4 regions of the Erwinia sp. AK-PDG3-5 genome follow, and region 2 is predicted to be linked to each of the others. Evidence: predicted binding sites of a transcription regulator. Region 2 holds the regulator's gene; each other region holds the start of a gene.
The links. The regulator CRP, encoded in region 2, controls carbon source genes, mostly activating them, when cyclic AMP is high. The targets are predictions, from matches to a motif close to ATGTGANNNNNNTCACAT.
Positions count from the first base shown of each region.

Region 1: AC1UKS_RS20440 (YjcB family protein) is a predicted target of CRP. The motif match lies at 2,866-2,883, and genes of this name have one in related genera.
Region 3: udp (uridine phosphorylase) is a predicted target of CRP. The motif match lies at 3,162-3,179, and genes of this name have one in related genera.
Region 4: deoC (deoxyribose-phosphate aldolase) is a predicted target of CRP. The motif match lies at 2,313-2,330, and genes of this name have one in related genera.

Region 1 covers NZ_CM165967.1:4,369,241-4,374,082, reverse strand. The annotation lists gene AC1UKS_RS20450 (MATE family efflux transporter) at 198-1,454, shown strand; gene AC1UKS_RS20445 (ATP-grasp fold amidoligase family protein) at 1,463-2,416, shown strand; gene AC1UKS_RS20440 (YjcB family protein) at 2,473-2,754, opposite strand; gene AC1UKS_RS20435 (hypothetical protein) at 3,516-3,653, shown strand; gene dgcN (diguanylate cyclase DgcN/YfiN) at 3,640-4,842, shown strand, end outside.
Region 2 covers NZ_CM165967.1:445,528-450,369, forward strand. The annotation lists gene AC1UKS_RS01950 (YccS/YhfK family putative transporter) at 1-1,215, opposite strand, end outside; gene crp (cAMP-activated global transcriptional regulator CRP) at 1,274-1,906, opposite strand; gene AC1UKS_RS01960 (OsmC family protein) at 2,214-2,624, shown strand; gene AC1UKS_RS01965 (phosphoribulokinase) at 2,664-3,533, opposite strand; gene AC1UKS_RS01970 (YheU family protein) at 3,611-3,829, opposite strand; gene AC1UKS_RS01975 (hydrolase) at 3,831-4,823, opposite strand.
Region 3 covers NZ_CM165967.1:4,527,663-4,532,504, forward strand. The annotation lists gene ubiE (bifunctional demethylmenaquinone methyltransferase/2-methoxy-6-polyprenyl-1,4-benzoquinol methylase UbiE) at 1-592, opposite strand, end outside; gene rmuC (DNA recombination protein RmuC) at 669-2,204, opposite strand; gene udp (uridine phosphorylase) at 2,278-3,039, opposite strand; gene AC1UKS_RS21155 (dienelactone hydrolase family protein) at 3,328-4,155, shown strand; gene metE (5-methyltetrahydropteroyltriglutamate--homocysteine S-methyltransferase) at 4,206-4,842, opposite strand, start outside.
Region 4 covers NZ_CM165967.1:4,019,369-4,024,210, forward strand. The annotation lists gene deoA (thymidine phosphorylase) at 1-1,284, opposite strand, end outside; gene deoC (deoxyribose-phosphate aldolase) at 1,365-2,144, opposite strand; gene AC1UKS_RS18685 (TatD family hydrolase) at 2,512-3,288, opposite strand; gene AC1UKS_RS18690 (patatin-like phospholipase family protein) at 3,285-4,337, opposite strand; gene AC1UKS_RS18695 (DUF1328 domain-containing protein) at 4,485-4,646, opposite strand; gene osmY (molecular chaperone OsmY) at 4,782-4,842, opposite strand, start outside.

The DNA of each region.
Region 1 (4,842 bases), 840 kb from region 2:
TTAGCCTGGCTATTTTTCAGCGGTGAAGCGTTAAGACAAAAAAACGCATTTGATTGCGAGCGGATTAGGAATTGTCCGTATTATAAATTTTAGGTCCATTTTTATCGCCAGGTATATTGAGCGTTAATTTTTTCCGTTTTCGACATGGACGTACCGAGTTATTGCAATAAGTGATTAGTTTTACAAAGGATGCTTCGATGAAACACAGCGCAATGTCAAACGCCATCTGGATGATGTCGGAAAAAGTCGTTTCCGTATTTGGAGTGATATTTGTCACATCCTATGTCGCAAAATCCTTTGGCCCCTCAATATTCGGGCAAATAGCATTTTCTGCATCACTTTTTTCAATTGTTCAGACTATCGCTATTTTCGGTACTGAAACCATTCTGTTTAAAAGTATCAGCAAAAATGCGCCAAAAGGAATACGGCTGATGGCGGTGGCCAAACAGCTGAGAATGGTTTTGTTGTTAGTCTTATCTTTGCCGGTATTAATTTACGTCTGGCTGGAGATGCGGGAAAACTTTTTGGTTTTCGCGGTCGCGTCATTCCTGTCGGCAATGTTTGTTACGCAGGATATCTTCAGCGTTTACAACAATGCCCGGTTAGAGTCCCGGATGAACACGGTGGCGAATGCCACGGGAATGATCATCAGTTTTGGCATCAGCTTTTTGGTGGCCTGGTTCAAACTGAGTCCTTTGCTGCTGTCGTTTTCAATCGTAGCGGTCACGCTGGTGCCGTACATGATCAAGCGCAGCCGGTTCCTTCAGGCGAACACCATCAGCTCGCCGCCTAAGCGCAAGCACAGAAGCTATTTGCGCTACCTGTTACATGCGGGATTGCCGCTGGCCATCTCCAGCGTGTTCATCTCAATACAGGTAAAGCTGGCACAATTTTTCCTGGTGGGCGTGGGCTCAGCGCATGAGCTGGGGCTGTTTACCGCCGCCAACACTATCTCTGCTTCGTGGATTTTTATCCCGGTAGCGATCATTACATCCTGCTTTTCTGAGATCTTCAGGGAGCGTGCGGATGTGGCAGTAAAACTGGCCGCAAGGCTGAATGGCTATGTAATGGCAGTTTCCTTTTTGATGCTTCTCGTCGTCGCGCTGTTTGGCGAAAAGATCATCACTACCCTTTATGGGCATGACTACACACAATCAGGAAATCTCGTTACGTTATTGTCGTTAGCAACCTGCTTTTCGGCAATGGGAACAGTAGCTTACCGCTACATGGTGAAGGAAGGTGGTTTTAATTACCTGCTGGTCAAGATCGTGGTGCTGGTCGTAATTAGCGTGGCAACCAACTGGTTCTTCATCCGTTTCTGGGGATTAACAGGCGCAGCCTGGAGCGTTCTGGTCACCGAACTGCTCTCCCTGACCGTAATGAATTATTTCTTTAAGAATGCCGTCATTCTTAAAATACAGCTTTCCTCACTTAACTACAAAACATACAAATGAGGTAAAAAATGTTAAAACTCAAAGCAGAATTGAGAAAAGGCGTCTTATACCTGCTCAAGAAAATGCCGTGGTCTTATCAGGACCGAGTTTACTATTTTCACACTTTTAAGCGGTTACCTAACATTCGCCAGCCGAAACTGTTTAATGAGAAAATTCTGTACCGCAAATTCGTCACTGGCGACTATGTTCGTTATGGGAATCTTTCGGATAAAGTTTTAGTGCGCGATTACATAGCAAAAACAATTGGTGAAGAGTATTTAATCCCTTTGCTGCATGAAACGGCCGATCCGATTTCATTGCTGGGGCTTAAATCCTTAAAAAACACCGTTATTAAACCGAACCACGGTTCTGGTATGGTAGAAATCTTTCTTGAAGAACCAGACTGTATTCAAAAACAGTTGCTGGTGCGCCGGTGTGAAGAGTGGTTGCGCTGTGATTTCTCGCATCAGTCGCGGGAAATTCATTATCGCTACATTAAGCCGCGCATTCTGGTGGAAGAGTATGTTGGTGATGGCAAGTTTGCCGCCATCGATTACAAATTCCACATGTTTAACAAGAAAGACGGCAACTTTGAGTACGTGCTACAGATCATCTACAACCGCTGTGGCAACTCGCCGCTGTCGATGAACTTCTACGTCAACAACCTGGAGCAGTGCTTCTACAAGATCCGCGATACCGGACTGGATATCAGCGGGGATATGGAAACGTTGAAGAAGGCGCTGGAGCTGAGCAAAAAGCTGGCCAGTGACTTCGACTATGTTCGCGTTGACTGGTACATCAGTGAAGGGCAAATCTTCTTTGGTGAGCTGACCTTTACGCCAGGTGCAGGCATGGTGACCGGGCTGGATATGGGCCTGGATAAGATGATGGGTGATATGTGGTTGCAGGAACACAAAGCAGCCGTATTGCCAGCAACGTCAGGAAGCGTTACGCCGCTGCCGGTGGCCTTGAAGAAATTCTGATTGAGCCGAATACAATAACGAGCCGCTGACTCTCTGAGTCAGCGGCTCGTTTGTTTTCAGGGCATAGGATAATCAGTTGGGGTGTGGCTCATCACGTCGATAAACACATCTTTGGTGATGTGCCAGAAATTATGCAGGTTATCCATACTCAGAGTGATACCTAACAGCCCGGTAACGAACCAGCATGACATGCCAATACCCACGCCGGTGAAGACAAAGGCAATGCCTTTGTGGCTGGCCTGACGGCACTTCACGTTAAAGGTGCTGGCAATAAACATCATTACTGCACTAACCAGTTCCCATCTCATCAATACCAGGCTAGCGGTTAAGGTACCCATATCGTTCAAACTCCGAGATTTACTGCCCTGACAAGAGGCGGTGTCATCACCGATTCAGACGAAAAGTTGCCAGGTTGCTTTTCACTTGAACGGACATAACAGGTCACAGAAGTGTGATGACGGTCACATTATATCACTCGATTTTAAAATTTGAACAAAATTTAGGCCTGGTATGGTAGTTTTTTGCGAGGGAAAAATTAAGCCTTTTATTAACTGAGGTTTACCGATTTAATTCCAAAATATGGGGAATAATCCGTATAGCGAAAGAATGAAAACCGTCTTACAGGCTATATTACTGCGCATCATTCCTTATTTGTGGGAAGTAATTACTCTCCGGGATCAATTTTATTTTTATTTTAAGGCAGTTAGCTTTATTTTGAGACGACAAATGACAATTAAACTCATTATAAATGATTAGCCCGGTCGTCCGGTTTTACCTCTTACTTTCATCGGTATTGGTGAAAAGTCAGCAAAAACAGCTGTTTGATATTGCTAGCAATTGGCAGGGGTGTTCTATACTTAAACCTTACTTAGCTTTAATTTGACGTGACTTAAGTCAAATTCCCTCTTTGAGATGAATCCGACCTCTTAAAAGTTGTACAACCCGCCAATGGGTTGTAGGATTTTTCATGGTAAAAATCCTTATAACTCATTCCCTTCCATTTCCACAGGGCGGGATCTCCACACCTCAAATACAGCTCACGCCATATTCGCTAAAGCGAAATGCGGTTACGGAGCAATAAAAAAATAAAGGAGCCTTTGTGTTTTCGACTGACGCAAAACAGCGCCCGCTGACGCCTGATGACGTGGCGGCCTTGAGCAGCCACCACGTGTTACGGGTCCAGCACAACCAACAGGGCCACATTACCTCTGTGGAAGCGCGCCGTGCACAAGGCTAATTCAACGGCTAAAAAACCGCTGCTGACCTTACGAAAAAGTCTGCAACGCATTCATCTGGTGATCATCGTGGTGTCGCTGTTGTTCAGCGGCCTCTCGCTGTCGGTTCTGTCGATGTTTGCCCTGCGCAGCTATGCGGAAAACAATCTCCAGCTGGTGGCCACCACCCTCGGCTACAGCGTGCAGCCGGCGGTGCTGGCGGGCGACGCGGATGCCGCTGACGATATCGTGCGGCAAATCGCGGCGAAAGCAGAGTTTGGCCACGCCAGAATTGTCGATGCCAGTAATCGCCTGCTGGTGAACTGGCCTTCATCTGGGGCGCAACATCATCAGGGTGCCGGGGAGCTGGTCACCCACTGGATTTTCCCGCAGCCTGCCAACGTGCCGATCGTGCACAACGGTAAGGTGATTGGGCAGGTGTGGTTGAGCGGTGATGCCAGCCGGGTGATGCATTACCTTAGCCAGGCGTTGAAATGGCTGAGCGGCAGCCTGCTGGTGACCGCGCTGCTGGCCTCGTGCCTGTCTAACCGCATGCACGCGGGGATCCTCAGCGGGCTGCAAAATATTGCCTCGGTGGCGCACGACGTCCGCCGACGGCGCGCCTTCTCGCTGCGGGTGCCGTCATCGTCAATTGCCGAGCTGAACAAGCTGAGCGGGGATTTCAACAGCCTGCTGGATGAGCTGTCAGACTGGCAGACCCATCTGCAGCGCGAAAACGACTCGCTGGCCCATCAGGCAAGGCATGATGCGCTGACCGGTTTACCTAACCGGACAGCGTTTGAGCGGGCGTTGCACACGCTGATGAACAATCCGCAAACCGCCGATCGGGTGGCGGTGCTGTTTATCGATGTTGACCACTTTAAAGAGGTGAACGATACCTATGGTCACGCTGCCGGGGACAACGTGCTGACGGAAACGGCACATCGCCTGCGTGGCAGGCTGAGGAAAGATGATTTAGTGGCGCGTCTGGGCGGTGATGAGTTTGCGGTGCTGTTGTCGGGCATCGATAACGGCGAGCAGGCGGCCAGAATGGCTGAAAACGTCATCGAAGCGATGCGCGAACCGATCGGGCTGGCAAACGGTTACAGCGTGGCGCAATCGCTGAGTATTGGCGTGGCGCTGGCCAAAAATCACCGCACCGGCGAGGCGATGATTGCCCAGGCCGATGCGGCGATGTACCACATCAAGGAA
Region 2 (4,842 bases):
GCTGTACCCGTTCTGGCTGACAAACATGACCGTCATCAGGATCCAGTAGGGTTTGGGCAGATTAAAGAATAGCGCCAGCGAGCTGGCAAAGGTCAGCATCACCGCAAAGCGGGCGGCGGTGCGCAAGGCGGCCGATTTCAGCGACAAATAGCTTCTGATAGCCGGCAGCAGCGGCAGTCGGCGCTGCCGGTCAGCCATCAAATCGCGCTGATAAAGGGGACGCTGGGTACGCAGCACCCGACCAATCCGGCTGAAGTGGTAATAGCAGAAGGTGCCGACGGGGTTATCCGGATTCTGCCGTGAGATCTTCTCCAGCGCCTGAAGCTGCTTATCCATGGTGAAGCGCTCGGGCAGCTTGTGGTAGAGGATATCGTCGGCCAGTTCACGTAGCCTGGCGGCGATGGTCTGCGCATTCCAGCGGATCACCGCTTCGGCATGGCTTTGCTCCACCAGCTTTTGCACTTCTTCCGGCTGATGCAGGCTGACGGAGATGTGCTCCTGCAAATCAAGCGCGATTTGAAACGCGCGGGTCAGCCGCTTGTGGTGATTGTTGTTGGTGGCTGACAGCATATGCATCTGCTGATAGCAGGTGGTGATCAGGTCGACCGCTTTTTGCTGGCGCGCCAGCAGCGGAGGCAGGGCTTTCTCCGGATCGGTGAGTTTGGTCAGCAGGGTGTATTTCGCTTCGCAGTAACCCGCCAGCTCGCGATAGAGCAGGCTTAAGGTTTCCCGCAGCGGCTGCTCTTTCCACAGCCAGAACCAGACCCAGTTGAACACGCCGTACCAGATGGTGCCGAGCACGTAGAGCATCGGCGGTTCCCACACCGGCATGCGTCCTGCCAGGCTAAGGGTGAAGATTGCGGCTATCAGCGAGCCGGGCAGCAGGCGACCATGCAGCGGGCTGATTTCGCCGGTGACGCCCAGCAGCATCGCCATCGAAAACAGGATCACGGGCAGGGGAACGTGGTGACCGGCAAGGTACTGGATCAGGAAACTGCTGAAGGCGAACAGGATTCCGCCAACGATCAGGCGTTTGAAAAAGCGCTTATGAGGAGTATCAAGGCCAGCGAGGTTGCAACAGGCAGGGACTAAGGAAAACAGCAACCCTTTTTGCAAGTCGCCCAGCAGCCATCCCATCGCTACCGGTAAACAGAGCACCAGCGTCTGGCGCAATGCGTAGTTGATCTCCGGGTGATAAATCAGTCGACGCCACATCACTCCACACCAAATAAAAAGGCGCAACACCAGGTGTTGCGCCGTGGATCAGAGCCGATTAGCGCGTGCCGTAGACAACGATAGTTTTACCGTGTGCCGAGATCAGGTTCTGATCTTCCAGCATCTTCAAAATGCGTCCCACTGTTTCACGAGAACAGCCAACGATTTGCCCAATTTCCTGGCGGGTGATCTTGATCTGCATCCCATCCGGGTGCGTCATGGCGTCCGGTTGTTTTGCCAGGTTCAGCAAGGTCTGCGCGATGCGACCCGTCACATCGAGGAAAGCTAAATTGCCCACTTTCTCAGAAGTGACCTGCAAGCGATTCGCCATCTGTGCAGACAGGCGCATCAGAATGTCAGGGTTAACCTGGATCAGCTGACGGAATTTTTTGTAGGAGATTTCAGCCACTTCACAGGCTGTCTTCGCGCGTACCCACGCGCTGCGCTCCTGACCTTCTTCAAACAGGCCAAGCTCGCCAATAAAGTCGCCCTGATTGAGGTAAGACAGGATCATCTCTTTGCCTTCTTCATCCTTGATAAGCACCGCTACTGAACCTTTGACGATGTAGTAGAGGGTTTCTGCCTTTTCACCCTGATGAATCAGCGTGCTCTTGGATGGATACTTATGAATATGGCAATGAGACAGGAACCATTCAAGTGTCGGGTCTGTTTGCGGTTTGCCGAGAACCATTCGCTGTTATCCTCTGTTGTAATCGTGCCTAAATACAGGGGCAGAGTTCCCTGCCAGGCGTTGAAATAGTCAAGCGTTTCCCATCAGGAAATTTATTCGGGCCTCTGTTAAAAGCCTGGCTCGTTATGCGATTCGTTTCGTCGTGCCTGTAGAGTACTGACGAAAATATTACAGCTTTGTTTGTAGCACAGCTTTCAACGAGTGTCTTGTGTTGTCTCGCTTCAGCATAGTGCGAAAATTGCCGCATTGCCGTTTTTCTGGCTAAAGCGTAATCTGGCGATAACTGAATGAATTAGAGGAAATTGTTATGCAGGCTCGAGTCAAGTGGGTTGAAGGGTTAACGTTTTTGGGAGAATCCTCATCCGGGCATCAGGTTCTGATGGACGGAAATGCGGGCGATAAAGCCCCGAGCCCGATGGAGATGGTGTTGATGGCCGCGGGCGGATGCAGCGCAATCGACGTGGTTTCCATTCTGCAGAAGGGCCGCCACGACGTAAAGGATTGCGAAGTGAAGCTCAGCTCCGAACGCCGTGAAGAGGCCCCACGCCTGTTCACCCACATCAATCTGCACTTTATCGTCACCGGCGTGGCGTTAGGCGATAAAGCGGTGTCGCGTGCCGTTGATCTCTCCGCTGAGAAATATTGCTCGGTCGCACTGATGCTGGGCAAAGGCGTGGAAATCACCCACAGCTATGAAGTGATTGAGTTACCGGCGTAAGTCATCCCATCGCCGCCTTAAGCCCCGTTCCCGCGGGGCTTACTCTATTTTCTTACCCTGGATCAGACGTTTCACCAGCGGCCCCATAATCAACTCCATCGCCAGTCCCATCTTGCCGCCCGGCACCACCAGCGTATTAATGTGCGAGATAAACGATCCCTGCAGCATCGACAGCAAATACGGGAAGTCGATATCTTCCAGCGCCTGGAAATGGATCACCACAAAGCTTTCATCCAGCGACGGGATACCGCGCGCCGCGAACGGGTTAGAGGTATCTACGGTCGGCACACGCTGGAAGTTAATGTGCGTGCGGGAGAACTGCGGCGTAATAAAGTTGATGTAATCCTCCATGGATCGCACCACCGAATCCATCACCGCTTCGCGTGAGTGGCCGCGTTCGCTGGTATCGCGCACCAGTTTCTGGATCCACTCCAGGTTAACGATCGGCACTACGCCAACCAGCAAATCAACCTGCTGGGAGACATTGTTCTGCGGCGTCACCACGCCGCCATGCAGCCCTTCATAAAACAGCACGTCTGTCGGTTCCGGCAGGGATTGCCACGGCGTAAAGGTTCCCGGAACCTGATTCCAGGGTACCGCTTCATCATAGGTGTGCAGATATTTGCGGGATTTGCCGCTGCCTGAACGACCATATTCCGCGAAGGTCTGTTCGAGCAGGGCGAAGTCATTGGCTTCCGGGCCGAAATAGCTGATATGGCGGCCCATATCGCGCGCCTTACGGATCGCCATATCCATTTCAGGACGGGTATAACGGTGAAAGCTGTCGCCTTCGACTTCGGCGGCATGCAGATTCAGCTGCTGGAAGATTTTTCTGAAGGCCAGGCTGGTGGTGGTGGTTCCCGCCCCGCTGGAGCCGGTGACGGCAATAACCGGATGTTTGGCTGACATGCGCATACCTCCCTGAGAAAAGTCACATCGATCACGCATTGGTACCATGTTTCGCGCACGGGTGTCATCTTTGCCACTTAACCGGTCACGGAACCTCGCGGCATAATATTGACCGTCTCGTGCAGTTCAGACCACACCAGCACCGCTTCGCCGCTGCTTAACTGGCGGCGAACATCCTTCACTTTTTGTTCCAGCGAGCGTTCCTGCTCACCGTAGTCGGTGCCTTCACGCAGGACAAAGGATTCAATCAGGTTATCGAGGGTGTCAGCGTCGAGCTCTTTCCAGGGAATAATCACGTTAGTTGTCCAGCCAGGTTGAAAGCCATTGAGGAATGCGTTGCTCAAGCCACATTTGCGGATTGCGTAAGGTGCCACCGACAAACCCCACGTGGCCACCATATTCGGTCAGTTGATAGGTCACTGACGCAGGCAGCAGGTCGGGCGTGGGGATCACTTCGTCGGTCATAAAAGGATCGTCTTTGGCGTGGATGATCAGCAGCGGTTTTGCCACGCCGGGCAATAACGGCATCGCGCTGCAACGACGGTAGTAATCCGTCGCATCCTGAAAACCGTGTGCCCTGGCGGTAATGGCATCATCAAAATCACGCAGCTTTTTCAGCGCCCGAAGCTCAGTCAGATCGATGGGCAAGGTGCCAGGCCAGGCAAGCAGTTTGCGTTCAGCGTTTTGCTTCAGAAGATTGAGCAGGTAGCGCTGGTAAACGCGGGAAAATCCCTGCTCCAGCTTCTGGCTGCAGGGTTCCAGCATCAGCGGGGCCGATACCACCACCGCCGCATCCAGCAGGCAGTTTGCGCCCTGCTCGCCCATCAGGCAGGCCAGCATATTCCCGCCCAGCGAAAACCCAACGGCGGCGGTGGGAACCTGCCCCCACTCTGCACGCAGCCAGTTAAGGAAAAAGGTGGCATCGCTGGTTTCGCCAGAGTGATAAATCCGGTGGAGGCGATTGGGCTCGCCGCTGCAGCCACGAAAATGCATCACCACCCCCAGCCAGCCTCGCGCCTGACAGCTTTCCAGCAGCCCGTGGGCATAAGGGCTGTTTACGCTGCCTTCCAGACCGTGAAACAGCACCATCCGCGGCTTGTGTCTGGCACCTGCAGGATCTTCACTCCACGCCAGATCGATAAAATCCGTGTCCGGCAACGTCAGGCGTTGCCAGTGAGGTTTTAGGTTAATCCGACGGCGAACCAGGCGCGGCAGAAGCGTTTGCAGGTGCGCATTGCTCATGCCGGTTAAGGGCTGAAAAGAGGCGGCTGCTGAGTGATTAAAATTCATGTTCAAAATGCTTGTAGGA
Region 3 (4,842 bases), 680 kb from region 2:
CCAGCTCGCCGATGCGCGGCAGAATATGGAAAGAGTAAGCGTCATAGGCTTTGCTTAACGGTTCCAGCACCGGCTTGGAGAACTCCAGCACCAGTAAACGGCCACCCGGCTTCAGTACGCGGAACATGGACGCCAGCGCTTTCTCTTTCTCGGTGACGTTACGCAAGCCAAAGGCGATGGTAATGCAGTCGAAATAGTTATCCGGGAAAGGCAGTGCTTCAGCATTGGCCTGCACGTAGTTAACGTTGCCGATGATGCCGTTGTTGCGTAATTTCTCACGGCCCACTTTCAGCATCGAGCTGTTGATATCAGCCAGCACCACTTCGCCCGTCTCGCCCACCAGGCGTGAGAACTTCGCGGTCAGATCGCCGGTGCCGCCCGCCAGATCCAGCACGCGCTGCCCACGGCGGACGCCGCTGCAATCGATAGTGAAACGCTTCCAGACGCGGTGGATGCCGAACGACATTAAATCGTTCATCAGGTCATATTTGGCCGCAACGGAATGGAAAACATCTGCCACCATTTCTTCCTTGTCGCTTTTCGCTACGGTACGGAAGCCGAAATGAGTGGTGTCCTTTGATTCATCTGCCATTTGTTTTGCCTGCTCTGCAATCAATTATCTGCCAAGTGTACCAGAGTCCAGCAGGTCAGGCACGCAGCCTGGCGGCTTATTCATTGACTCTTAATGCGCCGTTATCCTGCCCGGAATCGCCATCTGGCTGGGCTTCATCGTCCTCCAGCTCAGCGAAATTTTCGGCCGTTTCCGGCATGGCCTGTTCAACAAGCCGCGGATTTATCGGCCGTTTCACCTCGATACCCAGCTGACGAAAGCTTTCGGTCTGGGCGATCATATTGCCCCGCCCTTCCGACAGTTTTTTCATTGCCTGACGGTAACTGTCCTGCGCTTTGTCCAGACTTTGGCCCATTGAGGACATATCATCGACAAACAGGCGCATTTTATCGTAGAGCTTCGCGGCACGATCGGCGATGCGTTGGGCATGGCGGCTCTGATGCTCGTAGCGCCAGAGATTGTTAATCGTCCGCAACGCCACCAGCAGGGTGGTTGGACTGACTAACATGATGTTCAGGTTGAGCGCTTCGTTGATCAGCTCCGGCTGGCGATCGATCGCCAGTAAAAAGGCCGGTTCAACCGGGATAAACATCAACACATAATCCAGGGAGCGTAAACCGGGCAATTGTTGGTAATCTTTTCGGCTCAGCTGACGTAAATGCCCACGAATGGCGGCAATATGCTCGCTGATTGCCGCTTCGCGCTGCGCCTCATCGTCACCGTTGAAGTAACGTTCGTAGGCCACCAGCGTCATTTTGGCATCGATAACCACATCTTTGCCCTGCGGCAGACGCACGATCACATCCGGCTGCATCCGTCCGTTCTGTTCTAACTGAATGGTGACCTGGGTTTCATACTCATGGCCTTCCCGCAGCCCGGAGGCTTCAAGCACGCGGCTCAAGACCACTTCACCCCAGTTACCCTGAGTCTTATTGTCGCCTTTTAGCGCTTTGGTCAGGTTGATCGCTTCCTGCGCCATTTGCGCGTTCAGCTGCTGCAGGTTGCGGATTTCATGCGAGAGAGTGTGACGTTCACGGGCTTCCTGGCCAAAGCCGTCCTGAACCTGGCGACGGAAGCCTTCCAGCTGTTCACGCAGGGGCGAAATCAGGCTGTTGAGGCTTTGCTTGTTTTGCTCATCGACGCGGCGTCCACTGTTTTCGAAAATCCGGTTGGCCAGGTTTTCAAATTGCGCGTTTAGCCGCTGCTCGCTGTTGACCAGCAGGCGCTGTTTCTCTTCAGCAGCCATGCGGGTTTCTTCAAGACGGATGGTGACTTCGCGCAGTTCGGCTTCCTGAGAACTGTTGATTTCCAGCTGGTTGCGTAATTCCCGCGTCAGCTGTTCAGTTTCATTGCGCCAGTGATCGAGGTGGTGAAGCTTTTCCTGGGCCGCAGACAGCGTCCCGTGTAGCTGGCGCAACTCAAGCTCATTCTGCCGTTGCGCCTGCTGACAGGTTTCGACCTGCTGCTGCAGCCGTTCACGCTCTTCGCGCAGCTGTTCAGCTGACTGCAGCAGCAATTGCCGTTCGGTTTCCTGCCGGGCTGAGACCTGCTGCCCGCGAAACCAGGCGATTGTCCAGCCTGCCAGCACACCGGCCAGCGCCAGACAAACGCCATAACTGATTGTTGCATCCACCTTTATTCTCCCGCATGGACTTATCTACGGGAAAAGGTAGAGGCCTACTGTATGAATGTCCAGATAAAAAGCGTCAGATTAGACGGCGCGCCGCATCTACCACAATACGTACCGCATCACTCTCGGTTCTTTTCATCGTTTCCGCATCAGGAATTTCCTGCTGAGTGCGGTTAACGATTACCCCAGCAACCATACCTGCACGTAGTCCCTGGCTGGCACACATGGTTAACAGCGTTGCCGACTCCATCTCATAGTTCAGCACGCCCATATCCTGCCATTCCTTCATCGAATTCTGGAAACGGCTGACGACGCGGCCGGAATAGGTGTCGTAACGCTCCTGGCCAGGATAGAAGGTATCGGAAGATGCGGTGATACCGATGTGGGTGGTTGCCCCTGCCGCTTTCGCCGCGTCAACCAGCGCCGTGGTGCAGGTAAAGTCAGCAACCGCCGGGAATTCCAGCGGGGCGAAGTGCAGGCTGGCGCCATCAAGACGCACTGAACCGGTGGTGACCAGCACATCGCCGACGTTAATCTCTGGCTGAATAGCGCCCGTGGTGCCGACGCGCAGGAAGGTGCGCACGCCCAATTGAGCCAGTTCTTCCACTGCAATAGACGTTGAAGGACCGCCGATGCCGGTGGAACAGACGATCACCGCCTTGCCATCCAGCTCTGCACGCCAGCTGGTAAATTCACGGTGTGAGGCCAGATGGACCGGGTTTTCCATCAATGCCGCAATTTTTTTCACCCGCTCAGGATCGCCCGGCACAATCGCCAAGGTCGCGCCCTGCAAATCCGCTTTTGTTAAACCCAAATGAAAAACGTCTGAGTGTGCCATTTCAAACTCCTGTAACGGGAAAGGGGGATAAGGATCAGGCGGTCACAATAATGCAAAGCTGCCGAAAATTATGTGAATCGCATCACTTCGTCCAATGAAAGTTACATTAAATCAACAACAAGAAGTGACATACATCACATTTAAACACTCTTGGCTTTCGGATTGCCACAACTTGCCCTCCCGGTCAGGTAATGGCAGTGTTAATGATGGGTAGTGAGCAACCCCCTGACCCAAACGTAATCCTGGCTATAGTTAGCTGATTGCGCTAATGCATGCATGGAGAGGACAATGAAAACCGACGAGAATACGACTCAAAAAATGAGCAATAATGGGTTCACTCCTGCGGTATCGCCTACCGCATCGACCACGATTATTACTGACAGTGACGCCATCCAGTCAGGTGAAACATCCATTCCTACTCAGGGCGAGAACATGCCCGCTTTTCACGCCAAACCGCGTCATGTTAGCGGCCCACTGCCGGTGATTCTGGTGGTTCAGGAGATTTTTGGCGTGCATGAACACATTCGCGATATCTGCCGTCGCCTGGCTGCCGAAGGCTATCTGGCGGTTGCGCCAGAGCTTTACTTCCGCCAGGGCGATCCTGCTGAATACGACGATATCCCGACGCTGTTTAAAGAATTAGTCAGCACCGTTCCGGATAATCAGGTGTTGGCCGATTTGGATCACGTTGCCAACTGGGCCTCCCGTCACGGCGGCGATATGCGCAATATGGGCATCACCGGCTTCTGCTGGGGCGGACGCATTACCTGGCTGTATGCCGCACACAATCCACAGCTGAAAGCCGCCGTGGCCTGGTATGGCAAAATGGTCGGTGAGAAGACGCTAAAGCAGCAGAAGCAGCCGGTTGATATCGCGGTGGATTTAACTGCGCCGGTGTTAGGCCTTTATGGCGGCAAAGACGACAGCATTCCGCAGGAGAGCGTGGAGACCATGCGCCAGGCGCTGCGTGCAGCGAACGCCAAATCGGAAATTATTGTTTATCCGGATGCAGGCCATGCGTTTAATGCCGATTACCGCCCAAGCTATCATGAAGAGTCGGCCAAAGATGGCTGGCAGCGCATGCTCGCCTGGTTCCGGCAGAATGGCGTGAAGTAATAACAAAAAGGGGCGCCAGGCGCCCCACATCACTTCCTTTTAAGCAGAAATCAGGCCGGTTTTTTGGTCTTGCGCAGGTTCTGGGCGGCTTGCACCATGTTCGCTAACGCCTGACGCGTTTCTGTCCAGCCGCGCGTTTTCAGACCACAATCCGGATTCACCCACAGACGCTCTGTCGGGATGCGCTTCGCCGCCTTCAGCAACAGTTCTTCCATCCATTCCACGCCTGGCACGTTTGGCGAATGAATGTCGTACACGCCAGGGCCGATCTCATTCGGGTAATCAAACTCTTCAAACGACTCCAGCAGTTCCATATCCGACCGTGAGGTTTCGATGGTGATCACATCCGCATCCAGCGCCGCAATTGAACCCATGATGTCGTTGAACTCGCAGTAACACATATGGGTATGGATCTGCGTATCATCCTTCGCCACGGCGGCGTTCAGGCGGAAGGCATCGACTGCCCATGCCAGGTAGGCCGCCCAATCGGACTGACGAAGCGGCAGACCTTCACGCAGGGCAGGCTCATCAATCTGAATGATCCCGATGCCGGCTTTTTCCAGGTCCTCCACCTCATCGCGCAGCGCCAGGGCAATCTGCTTAGCGATGGTTTCACGGCTCACGTCTTCACGCGGAAATGACCAGCAAAGGATGGTAACCGGCCCGGTCAGCATGCCTTTTACCGGT
Region 4 (4,842 bases), 1.2 Mb from region 2:
CGGCGCATTTTCGCTTAAGGTCACCGCGCGCTTCATCGCCTCAGCAGCTTCCTGCCAGGCGGTTTCCGTAGCGGCGTGGATCACCGCCAGCGGACGCTGGTTGTCTGCACGGTCACCCAGCTGCGCCATCTCACTGAATCCGACGCTGTAATCGAGCGGATCGCTGGCCTGGCGACGACCGCCGCCCATCGACACCACCGCCATGCCCAACGCCCGGGTATCCATCGCGCTGACGATCCCCGGCTTATCGGCATACACCGCCTTGCTGAGCATCGGCGCCGGTAAATATTTATCCATCAGCTCGATAAAGTCTGTCGGGCCTTTTTGCGCCGCGACCATGCGCGCAAAAATTTCCGCTGCCTTGCCGTTATCCAGCACCGCCTGCAGTTTGCCAGTGGCCTCGTCGGTATTGGCCGCAAGCCCGCCGGATACCAGCATTTCCGCACTCAAAGCCAGCGTCACTTCCAGCAGACGCGGATTGCGGTATTCGCCGGTCAGGAAGCGCACGGCTTCACGCACTTCCAGCGCATTACCGGCGCTTGACGCCAGCACCTGGTTCATATCGGTTAACAGCGCGGTGGTTTTGCAGCCCGCGCCGTTCGCCACGCCAACAATCGACTGGGCCAGCAGCTCGGACTGTTCGAAGGTCGGCATAAAGGCGCCGGAGCCGACTTTAACGTCCATCACCAGCGCATCCAGACCTTCCGCCAGCTTTTTGGCGAGGATCGAGGCGGTGATCAGCGGAATCGAATCGACGGTCGCGGTGATGTCGCGGGTGGCGTAGAAACGCTTATCCGCAGGCGCCAGCGAGTTGGTTTGACCGATAATCGCCACGCCGACGTCTTTGATGATGCGACGGAACGTCTCGTCATCAGGGAAGATATCAAAGCCCGGAATGGCTTCCAGCTTGTCCAGCGTACCGCCCGTGTGGCCGAGGCCACGGCCAGAAATCATCGGCACATAGCCACCGCAGGCCGCCACCATCGGGCCGAGCATCAGCGAGGTCACATCGCCCACGCCGCCGGTTGAGTGCTTGTCCACGATCGGGCCGTTGAGGTTCAGCGCCTTCCAGTTGAGCACCGAGCCTGAGTCGCGCATCGCCATGGTCAGCGCGACCCGCTCCTGCAGCGTCATATCGTGGAAATAAATGGTCATCGCCAGCGCGGCGATTTGCCCTTCAGACACGGTGTTATCTCGCACGCCATTGATAAAGAAGCGGATCTCCTCTTCGGTCAGTGGCTGGCCATCTCTTTTTTTACGGATAATTTCTTGTGGCAGGAACACGTTGCCCCCTGGTGGTTGCGGTAATGAGGGCGAAATGATTTTCGCCCTTGCGGCTGAGGTTGGCGGGGTCGCCAGTCAGACTAGTAAGCGGAGTCGCTCTTGGCTCCAGCATGACCCGCCGTTTCCAGCAGGCTGGCTAACAGGCTGGACGCGCCAAAACGGAAGTGACGGGCATCGGCCCAGTCGCTGCCGAGAATGTCATCGGCCAGCTTCAGGTAAATTGCCGCATCGTCCGCGGTACGCACGCCGCCAGCCGGCTTGAAGCCCACCTGGTGCTTAACGCCTTTATCAGCAATCACTTGCAGCATGATTTTTGCCACTTCCGGGGTGGCATTGATCGGCACTTTACCGGTGGAGGTTTTGATAAAGTCAGCGCCCGCCTCGATGGCAATTTCAGAGGCTTTACGGATCAGTGCCGCATCCTTCAGCTCGCCGGTTTCGATAATCACCTTCAGCAGCACGTCGGCTTCGGCACAGGCTTCTTTACAGGCGCTCACGATCTCGTAGCCAATCTCTTCGTTACCGGCCATCAGCGCGCGGTAAGGGAACACCACGTCGACTTCGTCAGCCCCGTAGGCGATCGCTGCGTGGGTTTCTGCCAGGGCAATTTCTTTGTCGTCATTGCCGTGCGGGAAGTTGGTAACGGTGGCAATGCGAATATCCGGCGTGCCCTGCTCGCGCAGCGTTTTACGGGCAATCGGGATAAAGCGCGGATAGATGCAGATTGCCGCGGTATTGCCCGCCGGGGATTTCGCCTGATGGCACAGCGCGATCACTTTCGCATCGGTGTCGTCATCATTCAGCGTGGTCAGATCCATCAGTTTCAGGGCACGTACGGCCGCTGCGGTTACGTCAGTCATTCTGTTCTCCAGACAAGGTTTAAGGCGGCTTCCCGGATGCCGGGCAGGAATTCCTTCCGCCTGAGCCCGCGAAGGGCTGTGATGTTAAAATAATAACGGAAAAGGCTGAGCCACTTCCGTGATGAAATTCACGAACAGGGAATTACTGTTGCAAGCATTGTACATGCAATGTGATTAATATCACATAAACAGCCTGTTAACCTGCCAGATATGGCCATTGTTGCGCAACAAAGCCTGATTTTAGCTGACATCATCAGAAAATGTTATAATTATAACATTCATCATTCAGTGTAGCAGATGCAGATGACAGTAGACCCGGCAGGCCAAAGGCGCACCGTCTCGCAGGGGACTTTAAGAGTTTAGCCAGTCAGAGCTGAAAAAGAGTGCGTGTGTTCTCAAGAAGGGTTTCGGCTATTTCCTGCGGGGATTCTTCCCGCAGTTCGCACAGGCTCTGCCAGACATTTTTTACCCGCTCGGGGCGATTGGCCTGGCCCTGAAAGCCCTGTAGCGGCATATCCGGCGCGTCGGTTTCCAGCAGTAGCGAGCTCAGCGGCAGCCGTGCGATTGTATTGCGGGTTTTGCTGGCGCGTTCATAGGTGATGGTGCCGCCCACACCGATGGCATAGCCGGCGCGGATAAAGGCCAGCGCCTGCTGTTCGCTGCCGGCGAAGCCATGCACCACGCCACGGCGCGGAAGATCGAGGCGTCGCAGATGCAGGGCTAATTTATCGTGGGTGCGGCGGGAGTGCAGGATCACCGGCAGATCGTACTGCTTTGCCAGCCGGATTTGCGCATCCAGCACCCGCTCCTGCTTATCAAACTGGGGATTGTCGATAAACAGATCGAGGCCGATCTCGCCGATCGCCACCAGCTTTTTCGGCCGCTGTTTCAGGTAGTCTTCCAGCTGGTCCAGATGTGAATCATCATGTTGTGCGATCGCCATCGGATGGGTGCCCAACGCGGCATATAAAGGTGGCCATTGCTCTGCCAGCGCCATTACCCCCGCGAAGCGGTCAGCCGACACCCCAACCACAATGATTTTCTCCACCCCTGCCGCTGCCGCCAGACGCAGGCTCTCTTCTTCGTTGCCAGAAAACGGCGCAAAATCGAAGTGACAATGGGTATCGATAAACGTGGGTGTCATGCCAGCGAGCCCTTATCGTAATCGGCATCGTTGCCCGCCAGCGGATCGAGAATAACGCCATCCCGCACCGGTTCGTTGGCCACCGGCGCAGGTGGAACCACCGGTTTGGTACTCAGCAGCGTCTCATTTTCCTGCAACCATTGCCCCACCGTGGCGAGGAAATAGCGGCCGCAGCGGCGTCCCAGATGATAATCCTGATTCAACGAGGCCACGCGACTGCCCAGCGCCATGCTGGCGAGCGCATGCGGCGGGAAGATCTCAATAATCCGCAGATTACCCGGCGGATTTTCAATAAAGTCCTGCGTCTCGCGGTAGCTGTCTTCATGCAGATGCATGATATTGACCAACGGCTGCAGCGCACTGTCGCTCAGCCAGCGCTCAATGCGCTTCAGCCACTGTGGCGTATAGGTCATCTGCGAAGGAACGGTGCGGATCACCACGATGGTATCGGCCCCGCGACGCGCCGCTTCACGCACCGGAATGGCATCACTGATCCCACCATCGAGATAGCTGATGCCATCCATATCCACGCCGGGACGATACAGGCCCGGAATGGCGCTGGAAGCCTTAATGATGTTCATCCAGTTGGCGGCGGTCGGAGCAAAATAGCCCGGCGAATAATCGTCGCTGCGGCAGGCGCACATATAGAATTCGCGGCCTGCGGAGAACATCTTCTCACCGGCTTCTATCGCCAGCGGGAATTCCTGAGAGGTGACATCCACCAGCCAGTCGAGATCGATGAGGTGTCCGCCGCGCACAAAGCGCAACGGATCGAAAAACAGTTTACTGGTGGTGTAACGGGTGATCACTCTGCGGGCATAGCCCGGCTGGCCGCAGACATAGGCAGAAAGATTCTGCGCCCCGGCAGAGGTGCCAAGCATCAAATCAAAGGGGTTGAATTTTGCCCGCTGAAATTCATCCAGCACGCCGGCAGTAAAGATCCCGCGCTGCCCGCCGCCTTCGCAGACCAGGGCCAGTTTGCCCGGACGAAAAGGGGTTAACGCCAGCGGCTCAATATTGCCGAGGGTTATAGGGATGCGCTTGCCCAATGGTGAGATCCTCTGAGGGAGTTGAAGACCGGAGGATACCCTGGATGGACGGTAACTGTTTGCCGTTTTTTGCGGCAGAATGTGTAAAGCCAGAAATGCTAAAGGCCAGTCAGTGACTGGCCTTCATTGAAACATCTGTTATTGGATCTATAACTTCTTGCGGCCGGTGAACAGGCTGATCAGGAAGATAATGATACCGACAACGAAGACGATTTTAGCTGCCCATGCGGCTGTACCAGCCAGACCACCAAAACCTAACGCTGCTGCGATAAGCGCAATAATCAGAAAAATAATGCCCCAACGAAACATAAGCTTCTCCTTACCCTATATGTAGAAAATCAAACTGCCTGATTTATTTACTCTGCCGAATCCGGCGAGTGTGGATTATTTTCTTCAAACATTTCAGCTGCGGACCGTCCTGTTATCAGCCGGCCCGCGTCTGCTTTATGACTTCACAGTCAGATCGTTTTTAACGCTTTTCACACCATCAATCGCTTTAGCGATG